2 linked regions of the Flexistipes sp. genome follow. The protein of the gene in region 1 binds, or shares a complex with, the protein of each later gene. Links are inferred from orthologs where the notes say so. Each region holds a gene or a part of one and is shown in the gene's direction. Other genes may lie near its edges.

What was found.
Region 2: the proteins of tsaE (region 1) and tsaD are in contact, whole or in part, in a crystal structure (PDB 6N9A), measured with the Thermotoga maritima proteins. The link is inferred for Flexistipes sp. from one-to-one orthologs. Residues at the interface, in WP_004082108.1 of Thermotoga maritima: Leu37, Gly38, Lys46, Lys57, Val59, Lys60, Ser61, Thr63, Phe64, Thr65, Leu66, Met67, Val69, Pro71, Tyr82, Arg83, Leu84, Asp86, Asp88, Phe89, Asp93, Ile128, Asp130, Glu131, Arg134; in WP_004082750.1 of Thermotoga maritima: Cys10, Asp11, Arg49, His50, Leu82, Gly84, Gly135, Gly136, Glu154, Thr155, Leu156, Asp157, Asp158, Ser159, Glu162, Asp165, Lys166, Arg169, Leu170, Tyr175, Lys213, Thr214, Leu217, Tyr218, Gln221, Arg222, Asn324.

The regions. Positions count from the first base shown.
Region 1 is NZ_JAXKVW010000010.1:81,065-84,400, forward strand. What follows is about bases 251-3,249. They hold tsaE (tRNA (adenosine(37)-N6)-threonylcarbamoyltransferase complex ATPase subunit type 1 TsaE), read left to right. Parts: upstream 251-1,538; coding sequence 1,539-1,961; downstream 1,962-3,249. Other genes in these bases: UMU13_RS08140 (NAD(P)H-hydrate dehydratase), read left to right, coding at 251-1,561; UMU13_RS08150 (hypothetical protein), read left to right, coding at 2,077-2,289; UMU13_RS08155 (hypothetical protein), read left to right, coding at 2,261-2,539; UMU13_RS08160 (valine--tRNA ligase), read left to right, coding at 2,549-3,249. Also shown: rfaE1 (D-glycero-beta-D-manno-heptose-7-phosphate kinase), read left to right, coding at 1-47; more of UMU13_RS08140, read left to right, coding at 44-250; more of UMU13_RS08160, read left to right, coding at 3,250-3,336. UniProt on the Escherichia coli protein: Required for the formation of a threonylcarbamoyl group on adenosine at position 37 (t(6)A37) in tRNAs that read codons beginning with adenine.
Region 2 is NZ_JAXKVW010000008.1:46,155-49,490, reverse strand. The notes cover bases 199-3,197. They hold tsaD (tRNA (adenosine(37)-N6)-threonylcarbamoyltransferase complex transferase subunit TsaD), read left to right. Parts: upstream 199-1,201; coding sequence 1,202-2,194; downstream 2,195-3,197. Other genes in these bases: UMU13_RS06920 (tRNA dihydrouridine synthase), read left to right, coding at 2,166-3,143; UMU13_RS06930 (divergent polysaccharide deacetylase family protein), read left to right, coding at 199-1,205. Outside these bases: UMU13_RS06935 (S41 family peptidase), read left to right, coding at 1-37; more of UMU13_RS06930, read left to right, coding at 12-198.

The DNA.
Region 1 (3,336 bases):
TAAAAAACAACCTTCCTTACTCAGTTAAAATGATGGGGGTGGTATGATGGAAATTTTAGATTCCGTTCAAATGGCAAACGCCGACAAATATACTATTGAAAAGATAGGTATCCCCTCCACAGTTTTAATGGAAAACGCTGCATCAGGAATTGCGGAAGTCATTAAGAACCTTGATGTAAAAAAAGATAAAATAGCTGTCTTCGCAGGCTCCGGCAACAACGGGGGAGACGGTATTACTTTGACCAGAAAGTGTTATGACGCCGGTTACAAGATTGATTTATATTTAACATCACCCCCGGAAAAACTTAAAGGAGACCCCCTTTTAAACTACAATATACTGCAATATTATCCAGTTCGCATCTTTAATGCCTTTGAAGACAAACTGCTTGAAGATTATGATATTATTGTGGACTCCATCTTCGGCACAGGTTTGACCAGACCGGTTGAGGGGAAATATAAGTCGCTGATAAAAAAATTAAACGAACTTCCCGGATTTAAAATCGCCATTGACATGCCTTCCGGCCTGGCGGGTAATACAAATGCAATCATCGGTGAATGTTTCCGCGCAGATGTTACTGTTACAATGTGCAGAGCCAAAATCCCTCACAAAATTTATCCGGCTAAAAAATTCTGCGGTAAAGTTGAAATTGTGGACATATCGATACCGGACTTTGCTGTGGCAAGTGTAAAACCTTATATATATGAAATTACAAAAAATAATATTGAAAAACTCAACAAAAGAGAGTCCGACAGCCATAAAGGGAAATTCGGGCATGCAGTTATAATAGGAGGCTCAGCAGGAAAAACGGGAGCCGCTCTTATGGCCTCAAAATCATGTGCAAAAGCCGGTGCCGGGCTCACAACAACCGTTATTCCTTCTGCTCTGAATCTTGCAGCAGAACTTGGGAATCCTGAAGTCATGAGCTTTCCTGCCGGCAGTGGAGATTATTTCAGGGAGAATGATGCAAAAGATGTAACAGAGTTTATAAATGACAAAACTGTTGCCGCAATAGGTCCGGGGATGGGCAGAAACGATAAAACTATAGAATTTATAAAGCAGATAATCGCAGCTACAAACCTGCCGCTGGTGATTGATGCAGACGGCTTATACGGACTCGACCAAGATGATTTTGAAAAACTAAGGTTCAGAAGCATAATCACACCACATATCGGTGAATTCGCACGAATCGTTAACAAAACCAACGAAGAAGTGATAAATAACAAATTAGAGTTGGTACGCGAATTTTCCACTAATTACGGCATCGTTACCGTTCTAAAGAGTGCTGACACAATTATCGGTATGCCGGATGAAACAACTTTTGTGTTGAACACCGGTACTCCGGCTCTGGCAAAAGGTGGAAGCGGAGACTGTCTGACAGGATTGATAACTTCTTTTGTAAGCCAGAACTGCACTTTTAAAAACTCAGCTGTTTACGGTGTATGGATTCTGGGCAAAACTGCCGAGCATTTAACAAAAACTTACAATGAAAGAACAGTACTTGTATCAGACTTAATAGATAATCTCTGGATAGAAATAAATGAATTATACAGAAACAACTAATGATATAAACGAGTTATCAGAAATTGTAGAGAAATATAAAGATAAACTCCTTGATAATATTATTTTACTCAACGGAGAATTAGGAGCAGGCAAAACAACATTTGTCAAAAAATTTGCCGAAGCCGTTTGTTCAAACTATACTGTCTCAAGTCCTACATTCACAATCATGCAGAAATATCAAACAACAGCAAATCCAATCTATCATTTTGATTTATACAGAATAGAGTCTATCGATGAGCTTGAAATGACCGGATTTTTCGAATATATAGAGTATCCCGGTACCATTTTTATCGAATGGGCAGAAAAATTTGACATCGGAAGTTTTTTGGATAATTTTATCACGATTAACATAAAGCAGCTGGAAGATGGAAAAAGGGAGTATTTTATAGAAATTTTTTAAAGGTAGTTGAGGTAGTTAACCTGTCCGTCTACTAAGGAGGGCACTGTTAGCAGAGATAGTTGCAAGAACCTCGAGTGCTGAACGTTGAACATTGAACCAAAACAAGGAGTTATTTATGGAGCCTCTTTTTTGCCCTTATTGCGGGGAAAAAAATCTGGAAGAACTGGATCCCACTGAAATAATGGTGGATGACGACCTTTGGATAATTTATCACTATGAATGTCAGGATTGTGCTGAAGTCTTTGACAAAATTTTATTAAGGGATCAAGATTTGATGGGTGACATTCTGGAGGATTCGGATGAAAACGAAGACGGGTTCTGGAGTTGATTTGCTGGAGGATTTCCTGGATGAAGATCTGAGCACTTTTAATATTATCCGTGAAGGTCTCGAAGATCTTAATCTTTACCTGGCCGAAATAGAAAAAATATCCAACAGGCTTAATTCAGATAAGGCTGAAAAAAATGATTTGATACTCACATATAAACTCAGTATCATAGAAAACAAATTATCCAAGCTGAATACTGTTTTATCAGAGAGAATAAGCAACTGTATCAGAGACAAAAGTAAACTTTCATAAGGAGAGGGAATGAGTAATCATGAGTTACCCACAAGAATAAAACCAAACGAATATGAGAAGAAGATTTATGATGAATGGCTTGAAAAAAATATTTTTCATGCTGACGAAAATTCTTCAAAACCACCCTACTCTATAGTTATCCCCCCTCCAAACGTGACAGGCTCTTTACATATGGGGCACGCTCTCAACAATACCCTGCAGGATATTCTGATCAGATTTTACAAACTTAACGGCTACGAAACTCTTTGGATGCCGGGAACAGATCATGCTGGTATTGCAACTCAAAATGTTGTTGAAAAACAGTTAGCCGAAAAAAATATATCAAGGCACGAAATCGGCAGGGAAAAATTTATAGCAAAAGTCTGGCAGTGGAGAGAGGAATCCGGAGGTCAGATAATAAATCAGTTAAAGAGGCTGGGTGCATCCTGTGACTGGGAAAGGGAACGTTTTACAATGGACAAAGGTCTTTCCCGGGCAGTGAGAAAGGTTTTCGTAACCCTTTATAATGAAGGGCTTATCTACAGATCCAACTATATTATCAACTGGTGTCCACGCTGCCATACTGCGCTAAGCGATTTAGAAGTTGAACACGAAGAAAAAGAAGGTGCTCTTTATTACATCAATTATGATGTTAAAGAAACGGGGGAGAAACTTCTTATAGCAACCACCAGACCTGAAACCATGCTCGGTGATTCAGGTGTGGCAGTAAATCCTAATGATGAAAGATACAGCCACCTTATCGGTAAAACAGCAATATTGCCTATTGTAGGAAGGGAAATGCCCATTGTGGGAGATGA
Region 2 (3,336 bases), on another replicon or contig:
ATTGATAATTTATGGCCAGGAAAAAGCAGCCAGGTAAAAAAAGAAAACCGCAAAACAGACGCAAAAAAAACAGCGGATTTAAAATCCCCCCTGTGATAATAGTGGGGGGGATTTTTTTGATAATGATTGGAATCATTGCTGCATCCATTATCAATATAAGACTGCAAAAACTTCAAACGGAATATTCCGGTAATAAGGACGCCACAGTAAAAGTTCAGTCTCCGGCTGAGATTGATAAAAAAATCAAACTTTTTTTGTACGACCACGAAATAAGTAAAGAAAGGGTTGTAAGTAAAAATATTAAAAATACGAGCGAAACTGATTATATTGAATATACAATTAGACTCAGTGAATATGAGTTGAGTTCTTTGAGGAACTCTTTGATAAATTTTTTCACCAAAAACAATTTTGACTTCAGTGAAGATGATGCTTTATTTTTCCACAAAACCGGTTTAAATATCACATTCAATTTAAAAACCACACCTATGAAAGAAAACTATACAGATAATTATGACATTAATAACGGTAATATCGATTATAAGGCAAATATGGCAATAATTTTGGATGATTCAGGGTATAATCTGGATTTGGCAGAAAAGGCTGCATCCATAAAATATCCGCTGACACTTTCCATTATTCCATATACACCTTATGACCGAGAAACTGCAGAAATTGCCAGAAAGCATGATAAAACCGTTTTTCTTCATCAGCCGATGCAGCCGAAATCATACCCGGATACAGAGCCCGGGAAAGGTGCCATTCTTTTGAATACACCCGAAACATTAATCAAAATACTGATTGATAAGAATGTGGAGCAAATAGGCAAAATTGACGGAGTGAACAATCACATGGGATCTGCACTGACAGAAAACAGACTGAAAATGAGAGAATCCCTGAAATACATAAATAAATATACAAATACCTTTGTGGACAGTCACACTTCAGCTGATACTGTAGCGTATAAAATATGTAAAGAAATGAAGATGAACTGCGGTATCAGTGAAAAATTTATTGATAACAGCGGAGACCTGAAATATATAAAAAACAAACTTATAGAAAGCGCCGAACTTGCACTCAAACAAAAAGAATTAATAGTAATCGGACACCTTAGACCCAAAACGGTAAATGCTCTGATCAAATTTCTCCCCGAGATAGAACAGATGGGGGTTAAAATAGTGCCCGTTGAAAAGGTTATACAGCAGTGATTTTTTTGGGAATTGAAACTTCGTGTGATGAAACCTCGGCAGCAGTTTATGATTCCGACAGCGGAATAAAATCCAGTGTAATATCTTCTCAGATTGATATCCATTCACGTTACGGAGGTGTGGTCCCGGAAATTGCTTCGAGAAACCACGCACTTAAAATAGAAACTGTTTTTTATGAAGCAATTGAGAAGGCTTTAATCTCTGTGAGTGATATTGACGCAGTAGGTGTAACAAGAGCTCCCGGTTTGATAGGTGCACTTTTTGTCGGTGTTTCTTTTGCCAAAGGACTTTCATATGCTTTAAAAATACCGTTGATTCCTGTCAACCACCTTTCGGCACATATAATTTCCGCCGAACTCACTCATCCGGAATTGGCACCCCCATACACAGGACTTATTATTTCAGGAGGGCATTCACATATTTACCAGGTGGACAAATCATATAACTTTCGTTTGTTTTCACACACTGTGGATGATGCTGCAGGGGAAGCCTTTGACAAGGTGGCAAAGATGATGGGGCTGGCTTATCCCGGAGGACCGGCCATCGAAAGCCTTTCACGAAAAGGCAACCCGGATGCTGTGAATTTTCCGGTTGCAATGAAAGCTCAAAACAACATGAGCTTCAGCGGACTGAAAACAGCTGTTATGAACTGTTTAAACCAAGGATATTTCACAAAGGCTGACATAGCTGCATCCTTTCAAAGTACACTGGTGCGAACACTTATAAATAAATCTCAAATAGCATTAAAACACTTCAATTCTGACAAACTTGTTATTTCCGGCGGCGTTGCCTGCAACGGATACCTCCGGGACAAATTTCACGAATATTTTAAAGACTCCTGCGACATTTATTTTCCTTCAAAATATCTTTGTACAGATAACGGCGATATGATATCCTATGCCGCATATAAATTTATGCATTTAAGAAAATTTTTAGATATAAAAGGTACCGCCAGAGACAATGAAAGCAGTATTAACACAATCATCTGATTTAAAAACCTTATTGAAAAAAGAACCCCTCGTTGCAGCACCTATGGCAGGGATAACAAACAGAAGTTTCCGTAAAATTCTGAGAAAATTCACAAACGGTCTTATTTACACTGAAATGGTATCAGTGGAAGGGCTAAAAAGGCAAATTGATAAAACAGTGGATTATATAAGGTTAACCCCTGAAGATAATCCCATAATTGTCCAGCTATTTGGCTTCAATGAAAATTCATTCCACGATGCTGTTAAAATAACAGAAGAAATTTCATCCCCCTATGGTTTTGACATCAATATGGGCTGCCCGGTGAAAAAAGTATTAAAAACCGGAGGAGGCTCAAATCTACTGAAAAACATAAAACAGGCTGAACGGATTATAAAAAATGCCAGAAAAGCGACAGAAAAAAAACTGACGGTTAAAATTCGTCTGGGATGGGACAGAGAAAATCTTGTCTTCAGGGAATTGATAAAGATGGCTGAGAATGAGGGTGTGGATGCAATATGCATTCATGCCAGGGCAAAATCTGAACTGTTCACAGGAGCGGTGGATTACAGGGCTTTAGAAACTGCTGCGGAACTGGCAAAAATACCTGTAATCGGAAACGGCAATGTCTGCGACCCCAGTGGATATAAAAGAATGTTGAATACCGGTGTCTCAGGGGTGATGATAGGAAGAGCGATTATGAAAACACCCTGGATTTTTCAGGCATTACGGGAAAATAAACATCCTGAAAACTTCCTCAGCAAACAAGAACTTTACAATCTTTTAATGGAGCTTAAAGATTTTGAAGCGGAGGAAAAAGGGGCTCACTATATAAATCTCCTGAAAAAATATGCTGTGTTTTTCTCCAAAAGCTCCCCGGGGGCATCCAACTTCAGAAACCGGCTTTACTCCACCGATAATGAAAAAGAATCATTAAAAATAATAGAAGAGTTTTTCAATTCAAACACATAGACTTTTACAAGTCTTTACGAGCATTGACAACGACGAAGCAATCTCATCTACAGGGAATGAGATCGCCACTGGCTTCCGCCCTCGCGATGACAGCATTGAGGCCTTGAGTAACTGCCTTATTGCCACCCTGTAAGACCTTTGAATAATGTATTCTTATAAATTTTACCACCCCTTAATCCCCTCCTAACTCTTT